Regions from separate parts of the Kitasatospora sp. NPDC087271 genome, predicted to be linked through region 3. Evidence: predicted binding sites of a transcription regulator. Region 3 holds the regulator's gene; each other region holds the start of a gene.

Region 1 (7,561 bases), on a different contig from region 3:
GATCAGCCCGGGCGCGGGCGAGGACCGGTCGACCGCCCGCCGGGCGCTGGACCGGGCGCTCGCCGACCACCCGGAGGTGGCCGTCACCGACATCGGCGCGCAGGCGGAGACGCTGCGGTTGCTGCTGGACCGGATGACGACCGTCAGCATGGCCCTGCTGTCCTTCTCGGTCGCCATCGCCGGGCTCGGCGTCGCGGCCACCCTGATGCTCAGCGTCAGCGAACGCGCCCGCGAGATCGGCATGCTGCGCGCCATCGGGATGTCCCGGCGGCAGCTGCGCCGGATGCTCACCCTGGAGGCGGTGCTGCTGTCGCTGGCCGGGGCGTTGGTCGGCACCGGACTGGGCGTCGGCTACGGCTGGGCGGCCGCGCGTTCGCTCACCTCCACGGTGGGGACGGTCGGCGGCCCGCCGGTGGTGCTGGTGCTGGCCGCGCTCGGGCTGACCGTCCTGACCGGGCTCGCCGCCGCCGTCCTGCCAGCCCGTCGGGTCGGCCGGATGACCGTGGTGGACGCGATGCGGACCGCCTGACCGGCCAGCGCACCCGGCTCGGAGCGGCCGGGCCACCCCGCCTGCCCGGAGCGGCCGGGCACGGAGGTTCGACCGGCTCAGGCCAGGGTGAAGAGGGCGCGCGGGGCGGCCGGGCGGGCGCCGGCGACGGCCAGGTCGGCGAGCATGGTCTCGGTCTCCCGGGCGGCGCGCAGGACGGCCGGGTCGAGGTCGACGACCACCAGTTCGCGCCGGTCCTCGCCCGCCTCGGCGAGCAGTCGGCCGTCCGGGGCCCACACCGCGCTGCCGCCGCAGGTGTGCCAACCGCCGGTGTGGCCGATGTGGTTGGCGAGCACCGTGTAGAGGGTGTTGTCGAGCGCGCGGGCGGGGAACCAGGTGCGGGACTCGTGGTGGCCGTGGCCGACGCTGAACAGCGCGCCGACCAGGTAGGCGTGGCAGCCGTCGAGTGCGGCGGCGCGGGCGTGCTCGGGGAAGCCCGAGTCGTAGCAGACGCCGAGGCCGAGCCGCCAGCCGTCCAGCTCCAGGGTGCAACCGGCCGCCCCGGGGCGGTAGTAGTCGCGTTCGGTCTTGAACAGGTGCTGCTTGTCGTAGCGGGTGACGAGGCCGCCGTCCGGGCCGAGGACGAAGGCGGAGACCCGCAGCTCGTCGCCCACCTGCGCGGCGGCGCCGACGATCGCGGCGGTGCCGGTCCCGCGGCAGGCCTCGGCGATCGGCGCGAGGCGCGGATCGCCGGGCTGGACGGCGTACTTGAGCGGGTCGGTGCGGATCAGCTCGGGCTCGTAGCCGGAGAGGAACTTCTCGGCGAACAGCACCAGGCGGGCGCCGGCTGCGGCGGCCTCGCGGATCAACTCGGCGGCCTGGGCGGCGTTGGCGGGTATGTCACCGGCCACGGCCTGGGCCTGGACGGTGGCGATCCGCAGCGGGCGCTCGGGGTGACGGGCGGCGGCGGTGGGGACCGGGTCGGGAGACATGGCCGTCACGCTAGCGGACGGCTTCGGGCAGCCCCGGACGGCCCCGGACGGCCCCGGACGGCCGCGCGTGGATGCCGACGGCCTCTCAGTGGACGGCCCCGTCCGGGTGGTCGGTGGCGGCGCCGCCCAGCGGGTCGGTGCCGCGCGGCGACCGGACCGACGGCACGGTGATCCGCTGGACCCTCGGCCGGGTACGCCAGTTGACCCGCCGTACGTCGCGGGCGAGCGCGCCCGGTCGCCAGAGTTCGACGACGGCCGTCACGGCGCCCAGCACGAATCCGGCGGCCAGCCAGCCGGCGACCACGTCGCTCGGCCAGTGGACCCCGAGGGCGATCCTGGTCCAGCCGATGGTCAGCACCGTCGCCGCCGCCACCGCGCAGGCGGCGATCCGCCCGCGTCGGCGGACCCGGTACCAGACCAGGCCGACCAGCACCGCGCAGGCGATCGCCGAGGCCATGGCGTGCCCGGAGGGGAAGGCCGGGCCGCCGGCGTGCGAGACCGGGTCGGCGAAGGAGGGCCGTTGGCGGTCGACGGCCAGCTTCAGCGCCCACTGGCCGCCCCAGCCGACCAGGGTCTGGGCGGCCACCCAGCCGGCCAGGACCCGGGCGCCGATCAGCCACAGCCAGACGGCCGCGATGCCGAGCAGGGTGCGCATCGTGACCGTGCCGCCGATGTCGGAGAGCGTCTGCACCGAGGCGGTCCAGATCCGGTGCCGCCGGGCGAAGGTGTGCAGTTCGCCGATCCAGCTCTGGTCGAGCTGTTCCAGCGGATGCCAGTGTCGGGTCACCAGGGCGGCCAGGAGGCCGAACAGCGCGGCACAGACCACCGCGAGCGCCGAATCCCGCAAGAGGCGGCGGTGACGCGCAGTGACGGCGGTCGAGCTGTTGGTCAGGTGCATGGCTGACACCTTCCCAGTGTCCCGGGGCGATCAGGACCACGGGTGATAGCGATTCGGCATCGTTTGTGGGGAGAACCTGCGTGCGCCGGGGGGCGGGCGCCGGTGGAAGGCGGGGGGCGCGCGGGAACGCGCGTGCCCGTTCGGGGGTTTCACCCTGTATGGCGGCCGGTGGGGCGGCGGGCGCGTGTGCGGGGCGTGACGGAAGCGTTCGGAAGCGGTCGCGGAAACGACACCGACGGTGCTCGACCGGTCACCCGGTGTCCATGGCCGGGGTGAAAACCGGCAGCATACTGCATCGCGGGGAAGAATCTGAGTGACTTGGGAATGTTGTCCGGATTCTGTTCGTTGGATCGTTACGTGTGAGCCCCGCGGGGCCCGCACTTCTTGCCCTCTCGGGGGGCAGGCAGGCAGACCTCGGCAATTCCAGCAAAGGGAGCAAGCATGGCCACCCGTGCCGTCGTTCGCGACAGGGCCGACCGGACTCGCGCGGCCCGCCCGACCAACCTTGAGGCCGACCGCGACCTGGTCGGTATGTACCTCGACGAGATCGCCAGGACACCCCTGCTCGATGCCGCCGAGGAGGTCGAGCTCTCACTGCGGATCGAGGCCGGCGTGTACGCCCAGCACCTGCTGGAGGAGGGCGTGTTCCCCGAGGGCGTGAAGCGCGAGGAACTGGAGGCGATAGCCGAGGACGCCGAGCGCGCCAAGGACGTCTTCATCCGCTCCAACCTCCGGCTCGTGGTGGCGGTCGCCCGCCGGTACCCGCGCAGCGGCCTTCCGCTGCTGGACCTCATCCAGGAGGGCAACGCCGGCCTGGTGCGCGCCGTCGAGAAGTTCGACTACGCCAAGGGCTTCAAGTTCTCCACCTACGCCACCTGGTGGATCCGGCAGGCGATCACCCGGTCGATCGCCGACCAGTCCCGCACCATCCGGCTGCCCGTGCACCTGGTCGAGGAGCTGGGGCGGATCCGGCGGGTGCAGCGGGAGAAGTCCAAGGAGCTGGGCCGTGAGGCCGAGCCGGCCGAGATCGCGGCCGAGTTGGACACCACCGAGGCCCGGATCAAGGACGTGCTGGACTGGGCCCGCGACCCGGTCAGCCTCAACATGGCGGTCGACGACGAGGGCGAGACCCAGTTCGGCGACCTGGTCGAGGACACCGGGGCGACGTCCCCCGAGGACGCCGTGATGGTGATGCTCCGCCGCGAGGAGCTGGACGGCCTGATCGGGCGGCTGGACGACCGCACGGCCTCGATCATCCGCTCCCGCTACGGGATGGAGGACGGCCGCGAGCGCACCCTCACCGAGGTGGGCAAGCAGCACGGCCTCACCCGCGAGCGGATCCGCCAGATCGAGAAGCACGCGCTGGCCGAGCTGAAGAAGATCGCCGACCACGCGGGCTTCGAGGCCGCCTGAGAACCCGAGCCAACTGCCTGCGGCTCCATCCCGCCCCGGGCCCTGGTGCGGAGCGCTCCGCACCAGGGCCCGGGGTGTGTCGCGGGGCTCTTAGGCTGGAGGGACGGGGCGATCCGGACGGCAGTCGACGGGAAGCGGAAGTGAGCAGGGTGAGCGAGCAGGGGCAGGCGCGGGAGCCGGAGCAGGGACAGGGACAGGGACAGGGTGAGCAGCAGGGGCGGGAGGCGCGGCCGGCGGCGCCGAAGGCCCGGCTGGTCTTCCGGGACCCGCTGGACCAGCAGTCCCGGGACGACACCGACTCCGGCTGGGGTGAGCGCCCCGGGGCGGGGGAGAGCGGTGGGCGGGGGCTGGACTGGTACCTGAGCCAGCGCCCGCCGCACCACGGGGACTGAGGAGCGGTGCTCAGCGCTGCGGGGTGACCAGCGCGTCGCGGATCTCGGTGAGCAGTTGGACCTCCTTGGCCTCGGCCTCCGCCATCGTCTCGGCGGTGCTCTTCCGCCTGGCGGCCAGCCTGTTCATGGGCACGATCAGGACGAAGTAGACGACGGCCGCCGTGATCAGGAACTGCAGCAGGGCGCTGAGCACCGATCCCCACAGGATGAGGATCCCGGACGTGACCTCGCCGGTGGCGTTCAGCTCGCAGGGGCCCTTGAGGCAGGAACTGTAGGACGCCAGGTCCTTCGTTCCGAAGACGCCGACGATCGGATTGATGACGCCCTTGACGAAGGCGTTGACGATGTTGGTGAAGGCCGCGCCGATGACGACGGCGACGGCGAGTTCGACGACGTTTCCACGCAGCAGGAATTCCTTGAAGCCTTTCATGCCGCCGTGAACGACGAAGTCGTTGCCCGGTTACGGGTGATCTTCCGTTGGTCCGGATTGACAACCCGTCCGGCCCACCGGGCCGCCCGGCGGCGATGGCAGCCCGGCCCGCGCGGGCCCGACCGCGAGCGCCGCGGCCACCGCGAGCAGCACCAGCGCGGGCACCCCGGCCCGGCGCCGTACGGCGTGCCGCCAGCGGTGCCACCCGCCGGCCCCGCGCCGGATCGGCGGGAAGCGCGGCACCTCCCGCCGGGGCGGCACGGCGGGTGCGGGCAGCGGTACGGAGAGGCTCATGGTCGTCATGGTCACCACCGAGGTCGTGGGGGCCGCTCCTGTGCGGGCCGGTCGTTCTCCGGCGACCCCTACGATGTGCGCCGCGCGCCGCCCCGGAAAGCCCTTATCCGCAGCCTGTGGACAACTCGGGCCCTGTGGATGAATTCGTACACCCGCACGAGTGCATCCGGCCCGCCCGGGATGACGAACCGGGGCGACGAGTGGTGACGGCGAACCGGGACGACGAAGGCCCGCCGCCCCGCGAAGAACGCGGGGTGGCGGGCCTTGTCGATGCGCTGGGCGTCCGGCGCCGAGGTCAGCTCGCGGCCGGAGCCGGGCTGGAAGAGCTGGAAGAGCTCGAAGAACCGGAGGACGAGGACGTCGATGACGTCGAGGACGACGCCGGGGTCGAGCCGGACGACGACGCCGAGGAGCTACCGGAGGAGCCTGCGCCCACCGTGCTGCTGGAGGACGAACGGCTGTCGGTGCGGTAGAAGCCCGAGCCCTTGAACACGACGCCCACGGCCGAGAAGACCTTGCGGAGCCGTCCCTGGCAGTCGGGGCACGTGGTCAGCGCCTCGTCGGTGAACTTCTGCACCGCCTCCAGGCCGTTGCCGCACTCGGTGCACTGGTACTGGTACGTGGGCACTTGTCTTCCTCCTGGCACTCTCGCCTGATGAGTGCTAACGATGGTCAATGATGCGGCATTCCGCTGGATCAGTCCAGCGACTCCGATGTGAGATGAGCCGTGGCCGAGCCGCGCACGCTCCTCCACCGCGGCTCCGCGCCGCCCCCACCGCGCGCCGCCCACGGCTTCGCGCGGTGCGCCACCGCGTGCCCGCTCAGCCCTTGGCCGCGCCCACCAGCCGCGGCGCGGCGCCGCGCTCCGGTGCGGCCGCGACCACCTGGCCCGGCCCGCCCGGCGCGGTCAGCAGGTGCCGCAGCGACACCAGCGCGATCAGGCCCAGGCCGGCGCCGGCCACCGGCACCAGGAACCCGCTGGACGGCCCGTGGCCGTCGATCAGCTGCCCGGCGATCATCTGGCCGACCGCCAGGCCGAGGCCGATGGCGCCGGTCAGCCAGGTGAACGCCTCGGTCTTGGCGCCGTCCGCGACGAGCGTCTCGACCAGGGTGTAGCCGCTGATCAGGGTCGGCGCGATGGCCAGGCCGCAGACCAGTCCGGCGACGGCGAGCGCGATCAGGTTGGGCATCGCCCACAGCGTCGAGCAGCCCAGCACCAGCAGGGCGTAGCTCATGATCATCCGCTGCTGCACGGCCCGCCGCCAGGCGATCACGCCGTACAGCACGCCGGCCACCATCGAGCCGCCGGCGAAGATCCCGTACACGGTGCCGGCGGCGGCGTGCTGCCCGACCGAGTCGGCGAAGGCGTTCACCGAGACCTGCATGCCGCCGAACACGGCGCCCACCCCGAGGAAGGCCCCGGCCAGCAGCCGGACGCCGGGGGAGGCGAGCGCGGAGGCGCGCCGCACGCCGGGCTGGGGCACCGCCCGGGCGGGCGCGGTGCGCCGCTGGGCGGCGAAGGCCAGGCCGCCGACGAGGGTCAGCGTGGCCTCGGCGATCAGCCCGGCCGAGGGGCTGACCGTGGTGGCGACGGCGGTGGCCAGGATCGGGCCGATCACGAAGGTGAACTCGTCCGTCACGGACTCGAAGGCGAACGCGGTGCCCACCTTGGCCGCGGACGAGGCGGACGCGCCGTCCGCGGTGAACTCGGCGATCCAGCGGGACCGGACCATGGCGCCGATCTGCGGAACGCTCGCGCCGGCCGGGACGGCGGCCAGGAACAGGCTCCAGGCCGGTGCGTGGCCGAGCGACAGCGCGATCAGCGCGCCGACCGAGGCCGCGTGCACCACGACGGTCGGGACGAGGACGGCGGTCTGGCCGTACCGGTCGGCGAGCCGGCCGGTCTGCGGGCCGATCAGGGCCTGGGCGACGGCGGCGACGGCCGCGACGGTGCTCGCGGTGCCGTACGAGCCGTGGGTGTCCTTGACGAGCAGCAGGATGCCCATGCTGAGCATCGCGTACGGCAGCCGCGCGAGGAACGCCGGCGCCAGGAACGTCCAGGCGCCGGGCGTGCGCAGCAGTGCGCCGTACCCGACCCGCACGGGGGCGGGGGCGCCGGCGGCATCGGCGGTGCCGTCGGCAGGGGTGGCGTTGGCGGTGTCACGCGGGGTCGCGGTGTCCGCGGGGTCGTCGACCGTTCGGCGGGCCGTCACGGTCGGTCCTTCCTGCTGCCTGGTAGCGCGGCAGGGCATGGGGTGGCCCCGACGGCGCCGAGAGTCGTCCTCTCGCGCGTCGACCGGGGTAGATACCGGGCCGGCCCGGCGTGGTGGCCGAGGTCCGGACCGCGGCCGCCGAACGGTCGCGCCAACTCTGCTTCAGGCAGATGCTGGGTGTGATCTGACCATCATACATATACGCGCGTAGATGTCGCGCTGATCCCCAGACTACAAGGCCCGTCCAAAATTGTCCTGCCCATCGAAGGTGAACAGCGGGTGAGGCCTTCCGGTCCTCCGGCCTTCCGGTCCTCCGGTCCTCCGGTCTTCCGGCCTTCCGGTCGCCACCCGCCGCCCACCCTCCCGGCTCGGCGCCCGACGGCGGGTCTCAGCGCCCGACGCCGGGCCTCACCGCCCGTTCAGCCACCCCGCGAGCTTGCCG
Region 2 (7,561 bases), on a different contig from region 3:
CCGGGCCGGCTTCAAGTCCTGCGTGTTCATCCCGCACGACCTGGAGCAGGGCAAGGTCGTCATGGCCGGGGTGTACGGCGGCGAGCTGGTCGGCATCGAGGGCAACTACGACGACGTGAACCGCTTCTGCTCGGAGCTGATCGGCGACCCGGCCGGCGAGGGCTGGGGCTTCGTCAACGTCAACCTGCGCCCGTACTACGGCGAGGGCTCCAAGACGCTGGCGTACGAGATCTGCGAGCAGCTCGGCTGGCGGCTGCCGGAGCAGATCGTCATCCCGATCGCCTCCGGCTCCCAGCTGACCAAGATCGACAAGGGGCTGCAGGAGCTGATCAGGCTCGGCCTGGTCGAGGACCGGCCGTACAAGGTCTTCGGCGCCCAGGCGGCGGGCTGCTCCCCGGTGTCGGCGGCGTTCAAGGCCGGCCAGGACGTGATCCGCCCGGTCAAGCCGGACACCATCGCCAAGTCGCTGGCGATCGGCAACCCGGCGGACGGCCCGTACGTGCTGGACATCGCCCGGCGCACCGGCGGCGCGGTCGAGGACGTCACCGACGCCGAGGTGGTGGACGCGATCCGGTTGCTGGCCCGGACCGAGGGCGTCTTCGCCGAGACCGCGGGCGGGGTGACCGTCGGCGTGCTGAAGAAGCTGGTGGAGACCGGCCAGCTGGACCCGGCCAAGGAGACCGTCGCGATCAACACCGGCGACGGCCTGAAGACCCTGGACGCCGTCGCCGGGGCCGGGATGACCGCCGTCATCCGCCCGACCCTGGCGTCCTTCCACGACGCCGGCCTCGCGTCCGCCTGAACACCCCCCACCCCGCTGGGCCCTGTCCGCTAGGAGAACCATGAGCGCCAACGTCCGTATCCCCACCATCCTGCGCACCTACACCGGCGGCGCCGCCGAGGTGGCCGCCGAGGGCGCCACCCTGGGCGAGGTCATCGCCGACCTGGAGAAGAACCACGCGGGGATCGCCGCCCGCATCCTGGACGACGCCGGCAAGCTGCGCCGCTTCGTCAACGTCTACGTGAACGACGACGACGTGCGCTTCGCCGAGGGCCTGGCGACCGGGATCGCGGACGGCGCCAGCGTCTCGATCATCCCGGCGGTGGCCGGCGGCTGCTGAGCCGCGCCCCGATCCGGGCACCCCGCCCGAGCCGCTCGTCCGACCGGCCGTCCGCGCGTACGGAATTCCGTTCTCCGTACGCACGGGCGGCCGGCCGCATTTCGGCGGGAATATGGCGGGGTCAAGTCGGAGTAGAGTGTGGCTCGGTTGGGAACAGGGCTTCCCCTCATCCTCACCCGCGAATCACCCGCGAATCGCCGGACGGTCGTCCGGCCGCTGAGACCGGTCGGGTGCCTGGGCCGTGAAACATGTCAGGCAGATGTCAGAATTCCCGCGGGGATTTGTAGTAATCCGTCCGCTATGTCCGGCGTGAAATGCCGAATTCCTCCCGCTTTGGCCCGTCCTGCCCCTTGGCGCGGTGCCGGAATTCCCCGCAGCTGACCCTGTTGCAGAGGGCGTCGATCCGGATACATTCAGCCGCGGTCGACGTAATCACCCGCTCACAGGGCGCCGTCAGGCACCCCCGGCGGAGGGTTGCGGCGTGCACGGCTGCGCCCAGGGGGGGTTCCCCGGGCCGGCCTTCAAACCAGACCCGGGCCCGCGACCTGCGGGCGCGTGAAGGGCCAGCACAGCACTAGGGGAGTTCGGAATGGCTCAGGGCACCGTCAAGTGGTTCAACGCGGAGAAGGGCTACGGCTTCATCGCGGTCGACGGTGGTGCGGACGTCTTCGTCCACTACAGCGCGATCCAGATGGACGGCTACCGCACCCTCGAGGAGGGCCAGCGGGTCGAGTTCGAGATCTCCCAGGGACAGAAGGGCCCGCAGGCGGACATGGTCCGCGCCGCGGTGTGACCCCCTTCCGACCCCAGGAGCTCGGCGCGGCCCACGGCTGGTGACCACTCGCTTCTCGACGGGCCCGTGCGACACGCGTCGTACGGGCCCGTCGGCGTTCCCCGGCGGGGAGTTGCGCGGGTCGGCGGGAGCGCCCCGGGCGGCTCGCGGGATCGCGATTGGGCTTGCACTCGACCACCCCGAGTGCTAATTATTGGCGTTAGCACTCACAGCGTGAGAGTGACAGCGGACCGGGTCGGTGAGGCCCCCGGGAGCGGTAGGGGAAAGGACCCCCGCACACCAGGGCCGTCCGTCGCGGGCACCCCTTGGTCCGAGCAGTCGACCGTGTCCCGGAGGACCACTTCTGATGGCCAAGATCATCGCCTTTGATGAGGAAGCTCGCCGCGGCCTTGAGCGTGGCATGAACCAGCTCGCCGACGCAGTGAAGGTCACGCTCGGCCCCAAGGGTCGCAACGTCGTGCTGGAGAAGAAGTGGGGCGCCCCCACGATCACCAACGACGGTGTCTCCATCGCCAAGGAGATCGAGCTCGAGGACCCCTACGAGAAGATCGGCGCGGAGCTCGTCAAGGAGGTCGCCAAGAAGACCGACGACGTCGCGGGTGACGGCACCACCACCGCCACCGTGCTCGCCCAGGCCCTGGTTCGCGAGGGTCTGCGCAACGTCGCCGCCGGCGCCAACCCGATGGCCCTGAAGCGCGGCATCGAGAAGGCCGTCGCCGCCGTCTCCGACCAGCTGCTGGCCCAGGCCAAGGACGTGGAGACCAAGGAGCAGATCGCCTCCACCGCCTCCATCTCGGCCGCCGACACCCAGATCGGCGAGCTCATCGCCGAGGCCATGGACAAGGTCGGCAAGGAAGGCGTCATCACCGTCGAGGAGAGCAACACCTTCGGTCTGGAGCTCGAGCTCACCGAGGGCATGCGCTTCGACAAGGGCTACATCTCCGCCTACTTCGCGACCGACCTGGAGCGCATGGAGGCGACCTTCGAGGACCCCTACATCCTCATCGCCAACTCCAAGATCGGCTCGGTCAAGGACCTGCTGCCGCTGCTGGAGAAGGTCATGCAGAGCGGCAAGCCGCTCGTCATCATCGCCGAGGACGTCGAGGGCGAGGCCCTGTCGACCCTGGTCGTGAACAAGATCCGCGGCACCTTCAAGTCCGTCGCCGTCAAGGCCCCGGGCTTCGGCGACCGCCGCAAGGCCATGCTCGGCGACATCGCCATCCTCACCGGTGGCACCGTGATCTCCGAGGAGGTCGGCCTCAAGCTGGAGAACGCCGGCATCGACCTGCTGGGCACCGCCCGCAAGGTGGTCATCACCAAGGACGAGACCACCATCGTCGACGGTGGCGGTGACAGCGAGCAGGTCGCCGGCCGCGTGAACCAGATCCGCGCCGAGATCGAGAACAGCGACTCGGACTACGACCGCGAGAAGCTCCAGGAGCGCCTCGCCAAGCTGGCCGGCGGCGTGGCCGTCATCAAGGCCGGCGCGGCCACCGAGGTGGAGCTCAAGGAGCGCAAGCACCGCATCGAGGACGCCGTCCGCAACGCGAAGGCTGCCGTCGAGGAGGGCATCGTCGCCGGTGGCGGCGTCGCGCTGCTCCAGGCCTCGGTCGCCTTCGACAAGCTGGAGCTGGAGGGCGACGAGGCCACCGGTGCCAACATCGTCAAGGTCGCGCTGGAGGCCCCGATCAAGCAGATCGCGACCAACGCCGGCCTGGAGGGTGGCGTCGTGGTGGAGAAGGTGCGCAACCTCCCCGCCGGTCACGGCCTGAACGCGGCCACCAACACCTACGTCGACCTGATCGCCGAGGGCATCATCGACCCGGCCAAGGTGACCCGCTCCGCGCTGCAGAACGCCGCCTCCATCGCGGCGCTGTTCCTCACCACCGAGGCCGTCATCGCCGACAAGCCGGAGAAGGCCGCTGCGGCCGCCGGCGGCGGCATGCCGGGCGGTGACATGGACTTCTGATCCTGATCGCACCGATCGGATCGGCTGGTTCCCGATCGTGTGGGCGGTCCCCTTCGGGGGGCCGCCCACACGGCGTTCTACCGGAGAATGGACAGATGGCTTCCGACGACATCGAGACCGCGCTGCACAACGCGCGGGCGCTGATCCTGGCCGACCTCACCGCGCGGGACGTGGCGGACGCCGCCGTCGTCTCCCTGGTGGAGCAGGCCGTGACGCACCGCCGCTGGTGGCTGGAGCAGTGGCCGGACGGCACCGGGTACGTGCTCGGGCTGGTCGCCCAGGACGTCCAGGACGCGCTGCTGGAGGCGTACGGGCGCTGGCCGCTGTGCACCGCCTGCGCCGCCGACGGGGACCCGCACGCGCTCGGCGTGGAGCCGGAGCTGGGGCCGGAGCCGCACTGGGTGTGCGGCAAGCAGGGCGCGGTGGTCGCGCCGGTGGGGGAGCTCTCCTAGCCCGCTCGTGGTCCGTTCCCAGCCTGCTCCTGTCCCGCTCCTGGGCCGTTCCCAGCCCGCTCGTGGTCCGCGTCGTGGACCGGGCGGCGGGAGTACTGGACCTATAGGTAGGTTGACGATATATGTAGTCGTATGACTGAACGCTCGATGCAGGAGCCGACGCTGCTGCTGCTCACCGCTCTGGCGGACGCCCCGAGACACGGCTACGCCCTCATCCAGGAGATCGCCGCCATCTCCGAGGGCCGGGTCAAGATGCGCACCGGCACCCTGTACGGCGCCCTCGACCGGCTGCTCCAGCAGGGGCTGATCGAGGTCGCCGCGGAGGAGGTCGTGGACGGGCGGGCGCGGCGCAGCTACGCGCTGACCAGCGTCGGCCGGGAGGCGCTGGCCTCCGAGGCGGAGCGGCTGCGGGCCGTCGCCACCGAGGCGGAGCGCCGTCTCGCGAACGTCTGGTCGGCGCTCCAGGGCAAGCCGGAGCCGGAGGGGAAGTCGACGATGAGGGGGTTCTTCGCATGACGATGACCACACCGACGATGGGGGCGCCTTCGGCCGCGCTGCGGGCGGCGTTGCAGTTCTACCCGCCCCGCTACCGCCGGGAGCGCGGCGAGGAACTGGCCGCGGTGTTCGCCGACACCACGGCGGAGGCGGGCCGCTCGGCCGTCGCCCGTGAGGCGTTCGACCTGGCCGCGTACGGGCTGCGGGTGCGGCTCGGGCTGACCGGCTCCTCGCTGGCCGGGCGGGTGCTCGCGCTGGCCGCGCCGATGGTCGCCGGGGCGCTGGCCGGTGCGGCGCTGGTGCCGTGGGTGAGCGATGCGGAGCGGGCCGCCCGCCGGCTGACCTGGGACCCCTCGTACACCACGTACGCGCTGACCATCGCGCCGCCGGTGATCGCGCTGCTGCTCGCGGTGGCCGTCGTGACGGGGCGCTGGACGGCGGTGCGGGTCATCTCGCTGCTCCAGGCCGTCTCCGCGCTGTTCGTGCTGGCGCAGGCCGTCGTGCTGCCGCCGGAATTCGACCTCTGGGGGGTGGGGGACAGCAGCGTGGCCACCATGCCGTTCGTGCTGGGGGCGCTGCTGCTGGCCGCGGCGCCGACGGAGTTGCTGCCCAGGGCCTCCTGGCGTTCCGGCGGGCTGGCGCTGGCATCGGTCCTCGGGGGCGGGCTGCTGGTGGCGCTCCAGCACTGGGGCGACTCCACCTTCCCGCTGGACATGCAGTGGTTCGCGGCGCTGCTGATCGGGCCGCTGCTGCTGACCTTCACCGCGCTGCGCGGCCGGGTGCTGCCGGCGGCCGTCGGGGTCGCGGTGCTGTCGCTGACGATGTTCGCGGGCCTGTTCAACATCTGGCGCGAGGGCCGCGGGTTCTGGCACGTGCTGCCGATGGCGGCGCCGGTGCTGCTGCTCCTGGTGGCGGCCGCGGTGGCGATGCGCCGGATCGGGGCCGGCGACGGGCCCGGCGGACGGTTCGGCGGATGGTTCGGCGGGGACTCCGGGAAGGGGCGCAGCCTGGCGTGACCCGGGGGGCGGGGCGAAGTGCTCGCCGGGCCCGGCCGGATGTGGCAACCTACTGATATGTCTAGACCAATTTTCGAAGTCATCGCGCTGACGCCCCAGGACGCCCAGGCTGCCGAGTCGGGCGGCGCCGACCGGCTCGAACTGGTCACCGACATGGCCGCGGACGGGCTCACCCCGTCCGTCGAGGACTTCGCCCGGATCCGGGCCGCCGTCGACATCCCGCTGCGCGTCATGCTCCGGATCCGGGACGGCTTCGCGCCCGGCGACCTGGACGAACTGGCCGCCCGGGCCGCCGCGTTGCGGGCCGAGGGCGCCGAGGAGTTCGTCTTCGGCTTCCTCCACGCCGACGGCGCCGTCGACCTGGCCGCCACCGCCGCCGTCGCCGAGGCGGTGGCCGGCTGCCGCTGGACCTTCCACCGGGCGATCGACCACAGCACCGACCGGGCCGCCCTGCGGTCCGCCGTCGGCGCGCTGCCCGGGCTGGACACCTTCCTCACCTCGGGCGCGCCCGCCGGCGTCGACGCCGGGTACGAGGTGCTCCTGGCGGAGCTGGCCCGCGCGGGCGAGCCCGGGTACGGGCAGCGGATCCTGATCGGCGGCGGCCTGCGGGCCGAACACCTGAAGGGGCTGCGGGCCGAGGGCTTCGACGGCTTCCACGTCGGCGGCGCGGTGCGGGTCGACGGCTGGCGGACGCCGGTGGACGCGGCGAAGGTCGCCGAGTGGCGGGCCCAGATCGACGCCTGAGCGCGCGAGGAGGGCGGGGGCCGGTCCCGGTGGGGCCGGCCCCCGCCGCTCGGTTCCTCAGCGCAGCTGCGCGGGCAGCGGTTCGCCGTGCAGCACCGTCAGGCCGGAGACGGCACGGGTGAGCGCCACATACAGCCGCCGCAGGCCGGTCCGCTCGTCCGGCTCGCCCGCGATCACCGCGGCCGGCTCGTCCAGCACCACGTAGTCGTACTCCAGACCCTTGGCCAGCGAGGCCGGCACGAGCGTCAGCCGGGCCTCGGCGCTGGTCTCGGCGCCGGGGGACAGGTACGGCAGGCCGGCCGCGGTCAGCGCCTCGGCGAGCAGCGGGATCCGGGCGTCGGCGGCGATCAGTCCGGTCGAGCCCTCGTGCTCCAGCGCCTCGCGGCAGGCCGCCACGACGGCGGGCACGGCCTCCGCGTCCGGGAGGCGGCGGATCGTCAGCGAGCCGGGGGCGTCGCGGACGGAGGTCGCCGGGGCCAGGCCCGGGGCGATCGCCGGGAGCAGCCGGGAGGCGTACGCGATGACCTCCTCCGGCACCCGGAAGCCCTTGGTCAGCTCCTCGACGTGGGCGTCCGGCTTGCCCAGGTGGCGCAGCGCGTCCGGCCAGCTCGCCGTCGCCCACGGGGTGGTGCCCTGGGCGAGGTCGCCGAGGACGGTCGCCGAGCCGGTCGTGCAGCGCCGGCCGACCGCTCTGTACTGCATCGGGGAGAGGTCCTGCGCCTCGTCCAGCACCACGTGCCCGAGCGAGGGGGTGCGCTGCACCAGGTCCGTCGCCTCGTCGACCAGGACGGCGTCGGCCTGCGTCCAGCGGGCCGTCTTCACCGAGCGGCCCGGCTTGGGCCACAGCACCGCCTGCTGCTCCTCCGGGGTCAGCACGCCCTCCGCGCAGGCGGCCAGGAACTCCGGGTCGGAGAGCAGCCGCAGCACCAGCTTCGCCGGGTCGACCGCCGGCCAGCACTCCTTGGCCACCG
Region 3 (7,561 bases):
GGCGACCGTCCCGTCCACCCCGAGGCCCAGCCCGTCGGCGAGGGTCACCGCCTCGCCCGCCGCCAGCCGCTTCACCGCGGCCGCGTGCCGCCCCTCCGGCCCGTCGAGGCGCACCACGGAGCCGGGCGCGGCGGCGGCGATCCGCTCGGTCTCGACGACGAAGACGGGGGCGGTCATGCGGGGAACCTCCGGGGGGGTGGGGCGGATCGGGAACGCGAAAGGGGCGCCGGGCAGAACCCGGCACCCCCGCGCGGACGGCCAGGGCCCTAGGGCCTAGCGGCCGTTGAACGCGTCCTTGAGGCGCGAGAACAGGCCCTGCTGGCCCGGCGCGAACTGGCCGGACGGCCGCTCCTCGCCGCGCAGCACCGCGAGCCGGCGCAGCAGCTCCTCCTGCTCGGGGTCGAGCTTGGTGGGCGTCTGCACCTCGACGTGCACTATCAGGTCGCCCCGGCCGCCGCCGCGCAGGTGCGTGATGCCGCGGCCGTGCAGCGGGATCGACTGGCCGGACTGGGTGCCGGGCCGGATGTCGACCTCCTCCAGCCCGTCCAGGGTCTGCAGCGGCACCTGGGTGCCGAGGGACGCGGCCGTCATCGGGATGGTGACGGTGCAGTGCAGGTCGTCCCCGCGCCGCTGGAAGACGGTGTGGGTGGTCTCGGCGATCTCGACGTACAGGTCGCCGGCCGGGCCGCCGCCGGGGCCGACCTCGCCCTCGCCGGCCAGCTGGATCCGGGTGCCGTTGTCGACACCGGCCGGGATCTTGACGGTCAGGGTGCGCCGGGCGCGGACCCTGCCGTCGCCGGCGCACTCCGGGCACGGGGTCGGCACGACGGTGCCGAAGCCCTGGCACTGCGGGCAGGGACGGGAGGTCATGACCTGGCCCAGGAACGACCGGGTGACCTGGGAGACCTCGCCCCTGCCGCGACACATGTCGCAGGTCTGCGCGGAGGTGCCGGGGGCCGCGCCCTCGCCGCTGCACGTGGTGCAGGTGACGGCGGTGTCGACCTGGAGTTCCTTGGTGGTGCCGAAGGCGGCCTCCTCCAGGGTGATCTCCAGCCGGATCATGGCGTCCTGGCCGCGGCGGGTGCGCGAGCGCGGGCCGCGCTGGCCGGCCGCGGCGCCGAAGAAGGCGTCCATGATGTCGGAGAAGCCGAAGCCGGCCGCCCCCGCGCCGAAGCCGCCCGCGCCCCCGCCGCCCGGCGAGAGCGGGTCACCTCCGAGGTCGTAGACCTGGCGCTTCTGCGGGTCGGAGAGCACCTCGTAAGCGGCGTTGATCTCCTTGAACCGCTCCTGCGTCTTCGGGTCCGGGTTGACGTCCGGGTGCAGTTCGCGTGCCAGGCGCCGGAAGGCCTTCTTGATCTCGTCCTGCCCCGCATCCCGTCGGACGCCGAGTACCGCGTAGTAGTCCGTGGCCACCAAATGCTCCGCTTGTTCCGCCTGTAGTAGTGCTGCGACTGGACACCGCCGTCAGAGGTTCCGACGGCGGCCTGTGCTACGACTCGGCCAGGATCTGGCCCACGTACCGCGCCACCGCACGCACCGCCCCCATTGTGCCCGGATAGTCCATCCGGGTCGGACCGATCACACCCAGTTTGGCCACGCTCTCGTCGCCCGAACCGTAGCCGACCGACACCACCGAGGTGGAATTCAGCCCCTCGTAGGCGATCTCCCGCCCGATCCGGACCGTCATCGCGGCGTCCGCCGTCTCACCCAGGAGGCGGAGCAGGACGACCTGCTCCTCCAGGGCTTCCAGCACCGGCTGGATGGTCAGGGGGAAGTCGTGCCCGAAGCGGGTCAGGTTGGCCGTGCCGGCCAGCATGATCCGCTCCTCGTTCTGCTCGGCGAGCGCTTCGAACAGCGTCGCCAGGACCGTGCTGACGGTCGGGCGGTCCGGCGGCTCGAAACCCGCCGGGAGCTCCTCCAGGAACCCCGGCACGTCCGGCAGCCGCTGGCCGACGGCCCGCGCGTTGATCCGGGCCCGCAGGTCCGCCAGGACCGTCTCGCCGACCGGGCCCGGGCAGTCGACCATCCGCTGCTCGACCCGGCCGGTGTTGGTGATCAGGACCAGCATCACCTTGGTCGGGGCCAGCGCCACCAGCTCGATGTGCCGGACGGTGGACCGCGACAGCGAGGGGTACTGCACCACCGCGACCTGCCGGGTGAGCTGGGCGAGCAGCCGCACCGTCCGCATGACCACGTCGTCCAGGTCGACGGCGCCGTCCAGGAAGTGCCGGATCGCCCGGCGCTCGGGGGCGCTCATCGGCTTGACCTCGGCGAGCTTGTCGACGAACAGGCGGTACCCCTTGTCGGTGGGGATGCGCCCGGCGCTGGTGTGCGGCTGGTGGATGTAGCCCTCCTCCTCCAGCGCCGCCATGTCGTTGCGGACGGTCGCCGGGGAGACTCCGAGGTTGTGCCGCTCCACCAGGGCCTTGGAGCCGACCGGCTCCTCGGTGCCCACGTAGTCCTGGACGATCGCGCGGAGCACGGCGAGCTTGCGGTCGTCCAGCTGGCGAACCTCACCGGCCATGGGGCACACACCTCCGTCTTCGCACGTTGTCCGTTCGTGTCACGCATGCTGCTGCCCGCTCCGGGAGGATCCCGGCTCCGGCACCCGCTTTGGCACTCTGAACCTGCGAGTGCCAAAACCGTACCTGCCAGTGTAAGGCCCGGGCCCAACGGCAGGAACGGCCCGGCCGGAGTGATCCTGCCCGCAGTTCCCGGCGCGGGGGTGGTGCCGCGGGGCCGTCCGGGTGGCAGCATCGAAGACGACGGCGAATGGAGGAGCAAGCAATGTCGAGCTCGGGCCAGCACACCCGTTTCGCGCCCGACCGCGGTCTGACCGGCCGCATGGTCGTGACGATGTTCGTGATCGGGCTGCTGTACGTCGGTTTCACCGGTCTGCTGATCGTGCTGCTGCGCGGCGCCTGGCCACTGATCGTCCTGATCTCCGGCGGGCTGTTCGTGGCCCAGTTCTGGTTCAGCGACAAGATCACCGAACGGGCGATGGGCGCCCACCAGGTGACCCCTGAGCAGTACCCGCAACTGCACGGCACCATCGACCGGCTCTGCGCGCTGGCCGACATGCCCAAACCCCGGGTGGCGGTCGCCGACAACGACATGCCGAACGCCTTCGCCACCGGCCGCAACCCGCAGAACGCCGTGGTGTGCGTCACCACCGGCCTGCTGCGCCGGCTGGAGCCCGAGGAACTGGAGGGCGTCCTCGCCCACGAGCTGTCCCACGTCGCCCACCGGGACGTCGCGGTGATGACCATCGCCGGCTTCCTCGGCGTCCTCGCCGGGGCCATGACCCGGATCGCCATGTACGGCGGGTTCATGGGCGGCAACCGCAACAACAACGACCAGAACGCGGCCATCGTCGCCCTGATCATCCCGCTGGTGTCGATGGTCGTCTACGCCATCAGCTTCCTGCTCACCCGGCTCCTGTCCCGCTACCGGGAACTCGCCGCCGACCGCGCCGCCGCCCAGCTCACCGGCCGGCCCAGCGCCCTCGCCTCCGCGCTCACCAAGGTCACCGGCCAGATCGCCGCCATCCCCAGCAAGGACCTGCGCCAGGCGCAGCCCTACAACGCCTTCTACTTCGCCCCCGCGCTGAGCGCCCGGGAGACCGCCTCGCAGCTGTTCTCCACCCACCCGACGCTGGAGAAGCGCCTGGAGCAGCTGGCGAAGATCTCCGAACAGCTCGGCCGCTGAGGCCCCGCCCCCCTGCCGCCCTCCCGACTCCCTCCTCCGAAAGGACCGCCGTGGGAATCCTGGACACCCTGTTCGGGCGCACCAAGCCCGTCAAGCCCGACCTCGACCAGCTGTTCGGCGTCCCGTCCGCCGCCCTCACCCTGGAGGCCGCGGCCGGGTTCACCCCCACCGGGCTCGGCTCGGTCTGCTTCGCCGCCGTCGAGGGCGCGGCCTTCGGCCAGGTCGAACAGCAGGTGCGGGCACTGCTCGACGCCGACACCGAGCGCGGCGGCGTCCCGGTGGAGGCCTCCAAGGACGGCTACGGCTACTCCTGGCTGCTCGCCCGGCACACCCCCGAGGAACTGCCGGACCTGGTCAACGACCTGCACGCGGTCAACAGCGAGCTGGAGGCGAACGGCTTCGGGCCGCAGCTGCTCTGCTCGCTGGTCGGCTTCCGCAACCCGGACGGGCAGTCGCTGGCCCTGGTCTACCTCTACAAGCGCGGCACCTTCTACCCCTTCGCCCCGATGCCCGGCGGCGGGGAGCGGCGCAACAGCCCGCTGGAGCTCCAGGTCAACGCGATGCTCGGGAACGACCTGCGGCTGGAGAAGGACCTCAGCCGCTGGTTCCCGGTCTGGGGCGCGCCGGGCCTCTGACGGTCCGTCCGTATAGTCGCTTTCATGCGCAGCCGCCAGTACGGACCCGACCTGACCCCGCCGTGGAAGAAGCAGCAGCCCGCCCCGGAGGTGACCGCCGAACGGGACCTGGTGGTGGAGGAGGCAGCCACCGGCTTCTGCGGCGCGGTGGTGCGCTGCGAGAAGACCGCCGAGGGCTTCACCGTCACCCTGGAGGACCGATTCGGCAAGCTCCGGGTGTTCCCGCTGGTGCCGCGCGGCTTCCTGCTGGAGGGCCGGACGGTCACCCTGGTGCGCCCGGCCGGCCCCGCCCCCTCCCGTACGCCGGGCCGCACCGCCTCCGGCTCGGTCGCCGTTCCCGGCGCCCGGGCCCGGGTCGCCCGCGAGTCGCGGATCTACGTCGAGGGCCGGCACGACGCCGAACTGGTCGAGCGGGTCTGGGGCGACGACCTGCGGATCGAGGGCGTGGTCGTCGAGTACCTGGAGGGCGTGGACGACCTGCCCGCGATCGTCGCCGACTTCGCCCCCGGCCCGGGGCGGCGCCTCGGCGTCCTGGTCGACCACCTGCTCCCCGGCACCAAGGAGCACCGCATCGCCGCCCAGGTCACCGGCGACGCCGTCCTGGTCGTCGGCCACCCCTACATCGACATCTGGCAGGCCGTGAAGCCCGCCTCCGTCGGCATCGCCGGCTGGCCCGCCGTCCCGCGCGGCGAGGAGTGGAAGGAGGGCGTCTGCCGCCGCCTCGGCTGGCCGGTGAACACCCCCGCCGCCTGGAAGCGGATCCTCTCCACGGTGGACAGCTACAAGGACCTGGAGCCGGAACTGCTGGGCAAGGTCGAGGAGTTGATCGACTTCGTGACGGTTCCGGAGTGAGGCCGATCAGACGTACTGCTGAAAGTCCGTGGTGTCCAGATCGATCTCAAGCAGGCTGACGGGGGCGGGCTCGCCGAACTTGCTGGTCCGCTCGGACATGTACCTCGGGAGGCCGGACCCGGGATCCCTACCCAACTCGGTCAGCAGCACGCAGACCCCCTTGATCGGGTCCACGATCAGGTACGCGGGGACGGAGCCCTCGGCGTAGAGCTCCCGCTTGGTCCGGTAATCACGATCGACACTGGTCTTCGACACCACCTCGACCACCAGGGTGACGGCGGGCGACGGCAGCAGTCGTCCGTGCTCCTGGACCGCCCCGCGTTCGAAGACGACCAGGTCGGGCTGGGGTTCGCTCGCCTGGCCGGGGATCCCCAGGTCCTGGGTCGTGAGTGGACGCCACCGACCGTACGGAAGCTGGTGCTGGATCGCCAGGACGATGAGATCGTGGACCGTGTCAGGCCCCGCCGTCATCACGATTTCCCCCCTGATGAGTTCGGCCTTGACGCCCTCCGGCACCTCCAGGTTCTCGAAGATCCCGGTCATCCGATCATCGCTGGCGGTCATCGCACGCTCCCTCCGACGGCTGAGGCCCACGCTAACGAATGTCAGTCCACCAGGTCACGTACGACCGCGTCGGCGAGCAGCCGGCCCTGGAGGGTGAGGACCGCGCGGCCCTGGGCGTACGGCTCGGCGGCGAGGAGGCCGTCGGCGAGGTGGCGGGCGGCGGCGTGGCGGCCGGTGTCGGTGAGGAGGGTGAGCGGGATGCCCTCGGCGAGGCGCAGTTCCAGCAGGATGCGCTCGACCCGGCGGTCCTCCTCGGCGAGCACCTCGCGGCCCAGGGCCGGGGTGCGGCCCTCGGCGAGGGCCTGGGCGTAGGCGGCGGGGTGCTTGGCGTTCCACCAGCGGACGCCGCCGACGTGGCTGTGCGCGCCCGGGCCTGCGCCCCACCAGTCGGCGCCGGTCCAGTACAGCTCGTTGTGGCGGCAGCGGCCCTCCGGGGTGGTGGCCCAGTTGGAGACCTCGTACCAGGTGTAGCCGGCGGCGCTGAGGGCCTGTTCGGCGATGAGGTAGCGGTCGGCGTGCACGTCGTCGTCGATCATCGGCAGTTCGCCGCGCTTGACCCGGGCGGCGAGCTTGGTGCCGTCCTCGACGATCAGGGAGTACGCCGAGACGTGGTCGGGCCCGGCGCCGATGGCGGCGTCCAGGGAGGCGCGCCAGTCGTCGTCGGACTCGCCGGGGGTGCCGTAGATGAGGTCCAGGTTGACGTGGTCGAAGCCGGCGGCGCGGGCCTCGGCGACGCAGGCCTCGGGGCGGCCCGGGGTGTGGTGGCGGTCGAGCAGCTTCAGGACGTGCGGGCGGGCGCTCTGCATGCCGAAGGAGACCCGGTTGTAGCCGCCCTCGCGCAGTTCGGCCAGGTAGGCCGGGTCGACGGACTCCGGGTTGGCCTCGGTGGTGACCTCGGCACCCTCGGCGAGCCCGAACTCCTCGCGCAGCGCGGCGAGCATCTTCACCAGGTCGCGGGCGGGCAGCAGGGTGGGGGTGCCGCCGCCGAGGAAGACGGTCTGCACCGGCAGGTCGACCGGGCCGAGGACCCGTCGGGCCAGCCGGATCTCGGCGACCACGTTGTCCGCGTAGGTCTCCTGGGAGGCGACCGCCCCGGAGGAGCGCAGCTCGGTGGCGGTGTAGGTGTTGAAGTCGCAGTAGCCGCAGCGGCTGGCGCAGTAGGGCACGTGCAGGTAGAAGCCGAACGGCCGCTGCCCGAGACCGGTGCGGGCGGATGCGGGCAGGGAACCGTCGGACGGCACCGGTTCGCCGTCGGGGAGTGCGGAGGGCATGACCCCATTGTCCCGTACGGCTCACCCGAACCGGCGAGCCGTACGGGGTCGGGGCCGATCAGGCCTCGTTGGCGCCCGCGTACATCGCGGTGACGGCGTCCGCGTAGGTCCGCTCGACCACCGGGCGCTTGATCTTCAGGCTCGGGGTGAGCTCGCCGTGCTCGATGTCGAGGTCGCGCGGCAGCAGGTGGAACTTCTTGATCGTCTGCCAGCGCTGGAGGTCGGCGTTGAGCCGCTTGACGAAGCCCTCGATCAGCTGGTGCACCTGCGGGTCGGCGACCACCTCGGCGTAGGACTTGTCCTTCAGCCCGTGCTCGGCGGCCCACGGCATGATGACCGCCTCGTCCAGGCCGATCAGCGCGGTGCAGAAGTTGCGGCCGTTGCCGATCACGAGGATGTTGCTGACGAACGGGCAGACCGCCTTGAACCTGCCCTCGACCTCGCTGGGCGCGACGTACTTGCCGCCGGAGGTCTTGAACAGGTCCTTCTTGCGGTCGGTGATCCGCAGGAAGCCGTCGGGGCCGAGCTCGC
Region 4 (7,561 bases), on a different contig from region 3:
CACTTTGCCCGTTTTTATAGCTTTCGTATGGTCATTGACTGTTGTGCCACTCTGTGGGTGACTTGTCCATGGAGTTGCCGTAAGTCATATTTCCAGGTGTCCACACCAGTGCATCGACGCCCGCCGTGCCGCCCAGCAGCAGCCCGCTGAGCGCCGGCCCACGGCCGACGAGCCTCTGAAGGGAATGAGCCATGGCAGATTTCTCCCGCCTCCCAGGTCCCAACGCGGACCTCTGGGACTGGCAGCTCTCCGCAGCCTGCCGTGGCGTGGACAGTTCGCTCTTCTTCCACCCCGAGGGCGAACGCGGGGCCGCGCGGAGTTCGCGCGAGGCCAGCGCCAAGGAGGTCTGCATGCGCTGCCCGGTGATCACCGAGTGCGCGGCGCACGCGCTGGCGGTCCGCGAACCGTACGGCGTCTGGGGCGGGATGACCGAGGACGAGCGCGAGGAGATGCTGGGGCGTTCGCGGCACCGACTGGTGGAGGTCCCGCTGACCCCGCCGGCGATCGCCCGGCGCTAGCCCCGCCTCCACGGCGCGCCGTGAAGAAACGTTTCCTCTCGGCGTCCCGGGCTGTTCAAGCCCAGCCCAGAACGCTCAGGCCCCAGAGGTCAGCGCCCGGCCGACCCCGCCAGCCGCTCCAGCATCAGCGCCACGGCCGGCACCTCGGCCAGATCCGGCAGGGTCAGCGCGACCACCTGCCGCACCGCCGGCGCCCCCGCGGCCGTCCGCACCGGCACCGTCGACACCCCGTCCGGGCGCACCGACTCCAGCGCCAGCCTGGGCAGCACCGCCACCCCCAGCCCGGCCGCCACCAGGCCGACCACCGCCGGATAGTCGTCGGTCGCGAAGTCGATCCGGGGCTCGAAGCCCGCCCCCGCGCACAGCTCCACCAGGTGCCCCCGGCACTGCGGGCAGCCCGCGATCCACTGCTCCCCCGCCAGCTCGGCCAGCTCCACCGGCCTGCCGCGCCCCGCCAGCCGGTGCGCGGCGGGCAGCAGGCCCACCAGCGGGTCGTCCAGCAGCGGGGTGACCACCAGATCGGACCAGTCGGAGCCGGCGCTCAGCTGCTGCGCCTCCAGGTTGGCCTCGGCCCGCGCCTCGCGCGGCGTCCCGTGCGCGGGCGCCGGCAGCGCGGCGCCACCGTCGGACTGCGGGTAGCGGAAGGCCAGCGCGATCTCGCACTCGCCGCCGCGCAGCATCGCCAGCGACTCCGGCGGCTCCGCCTCGACCAGCGACACGCGCACCCCCGGATGGCTGTCCCGCAGCCGGGCGACCGCGGGCGGCACCAGGGTGGAGCTCGCGGTCGGGAAGGAGACCAGCCGCACCCGCCCGGCCCGCAGCCCGGCGATCGCGGCGATCTCCTCCTCGGCCGCGGAGAGCCCGGCCAGGATCCCGGTGGCGTGCTTGAGCAGCACCCGCCCCGCCTCGCTGAGCTGCATGCCCCGGCCGGAGCGGACCACCAGCGGGGTGTCCACCGACTTCTCCAGGGCCTTCATCTGCTGGCTGATGGCGGGCTGCGTACAGCCCAGCTCGCGGGCGGCGGCGGAGAAGGAGCCGGTGCGGGCGACGGCACGCAGAACGCGCAGGTGACGGGCCTCGATCATGCCTCAGTTATAAGGCAATCTTTGCCAATGGCAAAATTCTGCTGATGATTGAAGCCTCAAACGCCGGACACGCCGGAGGCCCGGCCGCACCCCGAGGGGCGCGGACCGGGCCTCCGGTCGACCGTCAGGCGTCAGTGCGAGTGGCCGTGACCGTGGCCGTGGCCCGCCTCGGCCTCCTCTTCCTTCTTCTCCACCACGAGGGTCTCGGTGGTGAGCAGCAGGGAGGCGATCGAGGCCGCGTTCTCCAGGGCGGAGCGGGTGACCTTGACCGGGTCGATGACGCCGGCCTTCACCAGGTCGCCGTACTCGCCGGTGGCCGCGTTGTAGCCCTGGCCGATCTCCAGCTCGGCGACCTTGGAGGTGATGACGTAGCCCTCCAGGCCGGCGTTCTGGGCGATCCAGCGCAGCGGCTCGTGCAGCGCCTTGCGGACCACCGCGACACCGGTCGCCTCGTCGCCCGACAGGCCCAGGCCGCCGTCCAGCACCTTGGCGGCGTGCACCAGGGAGGCGCCGCCACCGGCGACGATGCCCTCCTCGACCGCGGCACGGGTCGCCGAGATGGCGTCCTCCAGGCGGTGCTTGCGCTCCTTCAGCTCCACCTCGGTGGCGGCGCCGACCTTGATGACGCAGACGCCGCCGGCCAGCTTGGCCAGGCGCTCCTGCAGCTTCTCGCGGTCCCAGTCGGAGTCGGTGGCGGCGATCTCACCCTTGATCTGGGCGACGCGGCCGGCCACGGCCTCGGTGTCACCGGCGCCGTCGACGACGGTGGTCTCGTCCTTGGTGATGGTCACGCGGCGGGCGGTGCCCAGCACGTCCACGCCGACCTGGTCGAGCTTGAGGCCGACCTCCTCGGAGATGACCGTGCCGCCGGTCAGGGTGGCCAGGTCGCCGAGGATCGCCTTGCGGCGGTCGCCGAAGCCCGGGGCCTTGACGGCGACCGCGTTGAAGGTGCCGCGGATCTTGTTCACCACGAGGGTGGACAGCGCCTCGCCGTCGACGTCCTCGGCGATGATCAGCAGCGGCCGGGAGGCACCGCCCTGGAGGATCTTCTCCAGCAGCGGCAGCAGCTCCTGGATGGAGGAGATCTTGCCCTGGTTGATCAGGATGTACGGGTCCTCCAGGACCGCCTCCTGCCGCTCCGCGTCGGTGACGAAGTACGGCGACAGGTAGCCCTTGTCGAACTGCATGCCCTCGGTGAAGTCCAGCTCCACGCCGAAGGTGTTCGACTCCTCGACGGTGATGACACCGTCCTTGCCGACCTTGTCGATCGCCTCGGCGATCAGCTCGCCGACCTGGGTGTCCTGGGCGGAGAGGGAAGCGACGGCGGCGACGTCGTCCTTGCCCTCGATCTCGCGGGCCACCGAGAGCAGGTGCTCGGAGACGGCGGCGACGGCCTTGTCGATGCCCTTCTTCAGGGCGGCCGGGCCGGCACCGGCGGCGACGTTGCGCAGACCCTCGTTGACCAGGGCCTGGGCCAGCACGGTGGCGGTGGTGGTGCCGTCACCCGCGACGTCGTTGGTCTTGGTGGCGACCTCCTTGACGAGCTGCGCGCCAAGGTTCTCGTACGGGTCGTCCAGCTCGACCTCACGGGCGATGGTGACACCGTCGTTGGTGATGGTCGGGGCGCCGAACTTCTTGTCGATGACGACGTTGCGGCCCTTGGGGCCGATGGTCACCTTGACGGTGTCGGCCAGCTTGTTGACACCGCGCTCCAGCGAGCGGCGGGCGTCCTCGTTGAACTGCAGGATCTTCGCCATGTTCCCTATTCCCTCGGGGCTTCGGCCGGCCCACCGGCCGCCGGACTACGTGAACCAACAACCACGCCCCGGGCCCCTGTCACTTGGGACACGGATCCGGGGCGGGTCGGAACGACTTACTTCTCGATGATGGCGAGAACGTCGCGAGCGGAGAGAACCAGGTACTCCTCGCCCTGGTACTTCACCTCGGTGCCGCCGTACTTCGAGTACAGGACGATGTCACCGACGGCGACGTCGAGCGGCAGACGCTGGCCGTCCTCGAAGCGGCCCGGGCCGACGGCCAGGACGACGCCCTCCTGGGGCTTCTCCTTGGCGGTGTCCGGGATAACCAGGCCGGAGGCCGTGGTGGTCTCGGCGTCGAGCGGCTGGACCACGATGCGGTCCTCAAGCGGCTTGATGGCAACCTTGCTGCTGGTGGTCACGTCCGAGCTCCCCTTCGGAGATTACGGGGTTTCTAACGGGTAGGAGCGAACCTGTGGGCCTGCCGTCGCGGGGGTCAGGCACACGTCTTCGCGTTAGCACTCCCCCAGTGGGGAGTGCCAAGGACGACCATAGGCCGGTGTTAGCACTCAGTCAACCAGAGTGCCAACGGCGCGCCCGGGCATCCCGAACCGCGGGCGCGGAGCCGTACTCCTGTGCGACCACCCCGCCCCCGGGCGGACTCCCGCCGCGAGCCGCGACCCCGCCCACCGCGCCGGCCGTCGGAGCCGGTGGGGCCGCCAACCCGCCAGAATGGCCCCGTGGACACCGAGAACCTCCAGCCCCTGCTGGCCCCCGAGGGCCAGGCCCTGCTCGCCGAACTGCGCGAGTTCACGCCCGAGGAGGAGCTGGCGCTGGCCACCAGGCTGCGGCGGGAGCACCCGGCCGAGCTGGTGTCGGCGGCCTTCGGGCAGGCCCGGCTGCGGCAGCGGGCGCGGGCGAAGTTCGGGGCGGACGCCGACCTGATGTACTTCACGCCCAACGGCGTCGAGCAGTCCACCCGGCGCAGCGTGGCCGAGTGGCGGGCGCGCCGCTTCGCCGAGCTGGGCGTCCGCCGGCTGGCCGACCTGTGCTGCGGCATCGGCGGGGACGTGCTGGCGCTGGCCAGGGCCGGGATCGAGGTGCTGGCCGTCGACAAGGACCCGGCGGCCTGCGCCGCCACCGCCGCCAACGCGGCCGCGCTGGGCCTGGCCGACCTGGTCCGGGTGCGCTGCGCGGACGTCGCCGAGGTGGACGTCACCGGCTACGACGCGGTGTTCACCGACCCGGCGCGGCGGACGGCGCGCGGCCGGGTGTTCGACCCGGAGGCGTACGCCCCGCCGCTCTCCTGGGCGATCGAGGCCGGCCGCCGGACCCCGATCGGCGCGCTGAAGGTGGCCCCGGGCATCCCGCACGAGGCCGTCCCGGCCGACGCCGAGGCGGAGTGGGTCTCCGACCACGGCGACGTGAAGGAGGCGGTGCTCTGGTTCGGCACCGGGGCCGCCCGCCCGCACCGCGCCACCCTGCTGCCGCAGGCCGCCAGCCTCACCGGCGGCGACCTGCCCGACCCGCCGGCCGGCCCGGTCGGGCGCTACCTGTACGAGCCGGACGGCGCGGTGATCCGGGCCCACCTGGTGGCCGAGGTCGCCGAGCAGGTGGGCGGCCGGCTGATCGACCCGAAGATCGCCTACCTGACCTCGGACCAGCTGGTGGCCACCCCGTACGCGCACGCCTTCGAGCTCACCGACGTGCTGCCGTTCCACATCAAGCGGCTGAAGGCGCTGCTGCGCGAGCGCGGGGTCGGCACGGTGGTGATCAAGAAGCGCGGGATGGCGATCACCCCGGAGGAGCTGCGCCGCCAGCTCAAGCCCTCCGGGCCGAACGCCGTCACGGTGATCCTCAGCCGCACCGACAACGGGCCGCTGATGATGCTCGGCCGACCCGCCTGAGGCGGCCGCGCGGCGGGCGCCCGGACTACGCGGGGGGCGCCTGGATGTAGTCCTCCAGCCGGGCCACCGAGAAGCCCTGCTCCTGGATCCGGGCCAGCAGGTCGCCGAACATCTGGGTCATCGTGGCGCCCTTGAGCTCCTTCGGGCCGCGGAAGTGCGCCAGGATGATGTCGCCGGACTTCAGCTTCTTGTCCGCCGCCTGGTACTGCATGTCGTGGATCTGCATCGACTCGCGCCAGAGCACCATCGCGCGCGGGCCACACTGCTGGACCGAGTTGTTCAGGGTGGGGGTGTTGGCGCCGTCCCCGAACGGCGGGCGGAACAGCAGCGGGGCGGTGCCGTACTGCTGGGTGAGCGCGGACTGCGCGTCGCAGATCTCGGACTTCTGCTTCTCCGCCGGGATCTTGCTCATCACCGGGTGGTCCACGGTGTGGTTCTGGATGTGGTTGCCGAGCGCCTGGAGCGGCTTGAAGTAGCCGTAGTCGTTCTTGACGATGTCCCGGGTCAGGAACATCGAGATCGGCACCTTGAGCTCGGTCAGCATCTCGACGAACTTCGGGTCCTTCTCGGCACCGTCGTCGATGGTGATGAAGACGACCTTGTCGCTCGTCTTCACCTCGCTGAACACCGGTACGGGGCCGGTCCGTTCGAGCTTGATGGGCTTGTCCGCGGGCGGTGCGGGGGCCGGCGCCAGCGGCTTGAGGTTCCACTTCGCCCAGGCCGCCGGGTCCCCGCCGGCCGGGGCCGGGGTGGTGGGCGTGCCGGCCGGGCTGGTCGGCACGGCGCCTCCGCCGGTGGGCTGGGGCGTGGCCGCCGAGCTGCCGCCGGCCGCCGCCGGGGCGGCGGCGCCCCCGTTGTCGCCGCATCCGGTGGCCAGGGCCAGCAGGGCCAGCGCCCCCACCGCGTACGTCCTGGTCCTGCTCCGACCGTCCCTGTTCACCGCAGCGCGCTCCCGGTTCCCGTCCAGCTTCTTCTCAGCTATGCACGGTAGCGGTCGGGGCGGCGGTTCCCGGACGGGGCCTATTCGACGTGCTCGCTGGTGAAGGACCAGCGGTGCACCGGGCGGCCGAGCAGGTCGGCCGGCGGGTCGGCGACCGGCACCGGCTCGCCGGTCCACCAGGTGATCAGCAGCACGCGTTCGCCGGGCGCGCCGAGCAGCTCGGTGCGGACCAGCCCGGCCGAGCCGCGCACCGACGGCAGCGCCACCTCCCGTGCCCAGGAGGCGAGTTCGGCCCCGCGGCCGGCGGCGGCGCGGGCCTCCCACATCGCGGCGACGGTCACTCGGCGCCGCCGGTGAGGGCCTGGTACGCCTGGCCGTGGACGTCGCCGTGCCGGACGTCCGCGGCCGGCACGTGCGCCTCGGTCACCGGCAGCGAGGAGTCGGCGGACAGGTCGAGCGCGGACGGCGTGCGGTCGCGCCACACCATCTCGGAGCCCAGCGCGGCCACCATCGCGCCGTTGTCGGTGCACAGGCCCGGCCGGGGCACCCGCAGCCGGATGCCGGCCCGGTCGCAGCGCTGCTGGGCCATCTCGCGCAGCCGCGAGTTGGCGGCCACCCCGCCGCCGATCATCAGGTGGTCGACGCCGTTGTCCCGGCACGCCTTGACGGCCTTGCGGGTGAGCACGTCGGTGACGGCCTCCTGGAAGGACGCCGCCACGTCGGCGATCGGCACCTCCTCGCCGGCCCGGCGCTTGGCCTCCACCCAGCGGGCGACGGCGGTCTTCAGGCCGGAGAAGGAGAAGTCGTACGCGGGGTCGTTGCGGCCGCTCAGGCCGCGCGGGAAGGCGATCGCCTTGGGGTCGCCCTCCCGGGCGGTGCGGTCGACCACCGGGCCGCCCGGGAAGCCCAGGCCGAGCACCCGGGCGACCTTGTCGAAGGCCTCGCCGGCCGCGTCGTCGATGGTCGCGCCGAGCGGGCGGACGTCGCTGGTGATGTCCTCGCTGAGCAGCAGCGAGGAGTGCCCGCCGGAGACCAGCAGCGCCATCGTCGGCGACGGCAGCCGGCCGTGCTCCAGCTGGTCGACGCAGATGTGCGAGGCGAGGTGGTTGACCCCGTACAGCGGCTTGTCCAGCGCCCAGGCGTACGCCTTGGCGGCGCTGACACCGACCAGCAGCGCCCCGGCCAGGCCGGGGCCTGCGGTGACCGCGATGCCGTCCAGGTCGCTCGCCTTGACGCCGGCGGTGTCCAGGGCGCGCTGGATGGTCGGGACCATCGCCTCCAGGTGGGCGCGGCTGGCGATCTCCGGGACGACGCCGCCGAAGCGGGCGTGGTCGTTGACGCTGGAGGCGACCGC

The links. Region 3 encodes HrcA, which represses chaperone genes, less so after heat shock. Its sites were predicted from a motif close to TTNGCACTCNGNNNNNCNGAGTGCNAA; they were not measured.
Region 1: a site for HrcA is predicted at 5,546-5,572, ahead of ACIO9K_RS09685 (FmdB family zinc ribbon protein). Genes of this name have one in related genera too.
Region 2: a site for HrcA is predicted at 2,078-2,104, ahead of groL (chaperonin GroEL). Genes of this name have one in related genera too.
Region 4: a site for HrcA is predicted at 3,923-3,949, ahead of groES (co-chaperone GroES). Genes of this name have one in related genera too.

Annotation. Positions count from the first base shown of each region.
Region 1 covers NZ_JBIUYQ010000004.1:188,672-196,232, forward strand. The annotation lists gene ACIO9K_RS09650 (ABC transporter permease) at 1-529, shown strand, start outside; gene ACIO9K_RS09655 (carbon-nitrogen hydrolase family protein) at 607-1,479, opposite strand; gene ACIO9K_RS09660 (phosphatase PAP2 family protein) at 1,565-2,377, opposite strand; gene ACIO9K_RS09665 (sigma-70 family RNA polymerase sigma factor) at 2,819-3,790, shown strand; gene ACIO9K_RS09670 (hypothetical protein) at 3,931-4,182, shown strand; gene mscL (large conductance mechanosensitive channel protein MscL) at 4,193-4,612, opposite strand; gene ACIO9K_RS09680 (hypothetical protein) at 4,643-4,906, opposite strand; gene ACIO9K_RS09685 (FmdB family zinc ribbon protein) at 5,202-5,534, opposite strand; gene ACIO9K_RS09690 (MFS transporter) at 5,728-7,119, opposite strand; gene ACIO9K_RS09695 (potassium/proton antiporter) at 7,528-7,561, opposite strand, start outside.
Region 2 covers NZ_JBIUYQ010000004.1:7,596-15,156, forward strand. The annotation lists gene thrC (threonine synthase) at 1-802, shown strand, start outside; gene ACIO9K_RS08820 (MoaD/ThiS family protein) at 843-1,121, shown strand; gene ACIO9K_RS08825 (cold-shock protein) at 1,711-1,914, shown strand; gene groL (chaperonin GroEL) at 2,261-3,883, shown strand; gene ACIO9K_RS08835 (hypothetical protein) at 3,979-4,335, shown strand; gene ACIO9K_RS08840 (PadR family transcriptional regulator) at 4,468-4,851, shown strand; gene ACIO9K_RS08845 (hypothetical protein) at 4,848-5,846, shown strand; gene ACIO9K_RS08850 (copper homeostasis protein CutC) at 5,904-6,590, shown strand; gene ACIO9K_RS08855 (AAA family ATPase) at 6,648-7,561, opposite strand, start outside.
Region 3 covers NZ_JBIUYQ010000013.1:119,546-127,106, reverse strand. The annotation lists gene ACIO9K_RS22455 (16S rRNA (uracil(1498)-N(3))-methyltransferase) at 1-177, opposite strand, end outside; gene dnaJ (molecular chaperone DnaJ) at 274-1,413, opposite strand; gene hrcA (heat-inducible transcriptional repressor HrcA) at 1,490-2,524, opposite strand; gene htpX (zinc metalloprotease HtpX) at 2,788-3,708, shown strand; gene ACIO9K_RS22435 (hypothetical protein) at 3,759-4,343, shown strand; gene ACIO9K_RS22430 (DUF3097 domain-containing protein) at 4,368-5,195, shown strand; gene ACIO9K_RS22425 (Uma2 family endonuclease) at 5,202-5,759, opposite strand; gene hemW (radical SAM family heme chaperone HemW) at 5,801-7,030, opposite strand; gene ACIO9K_RS22415 (AMP-dependent synthetase/ligase) at 7,089-7,561, opposite strand, start outside.
Region 4 covers NZ_JBIUYQ010000008.1:174,341-181,901, reverse strand. The annotation lists gene ACIO9K_RS16470 (WhiB family transcriptional regulator) at 192-518, shown strand; gene ACIO9K_RS16465 (LysR family transcriptional regulator) at 608-1,603, opposite strand; gene groL (chaperonin GroEL) at 1,735-3,360, opposite strand; gene groES (co-chaperone GroES) at 3,477-3,782, opposite strand; gene ACIO9K_RS16450 (SAM-dependent methyltransferase) at 4,101-5,267, shown strand; gene ACIO9K_RS16445 (polysaccharide deacetylase family protein) at 5,293-6,207, opposite strand; gene ACIO9K_RS16440 (hypothetical protein) at 6,288-6,533, opposite strand; gene tsaD (tRNA (adenosine(37)-N6)-threonylcarbamoyltransferase complex transferase subunit TsaD) at 6,545-7,561, opposite strand, start outside.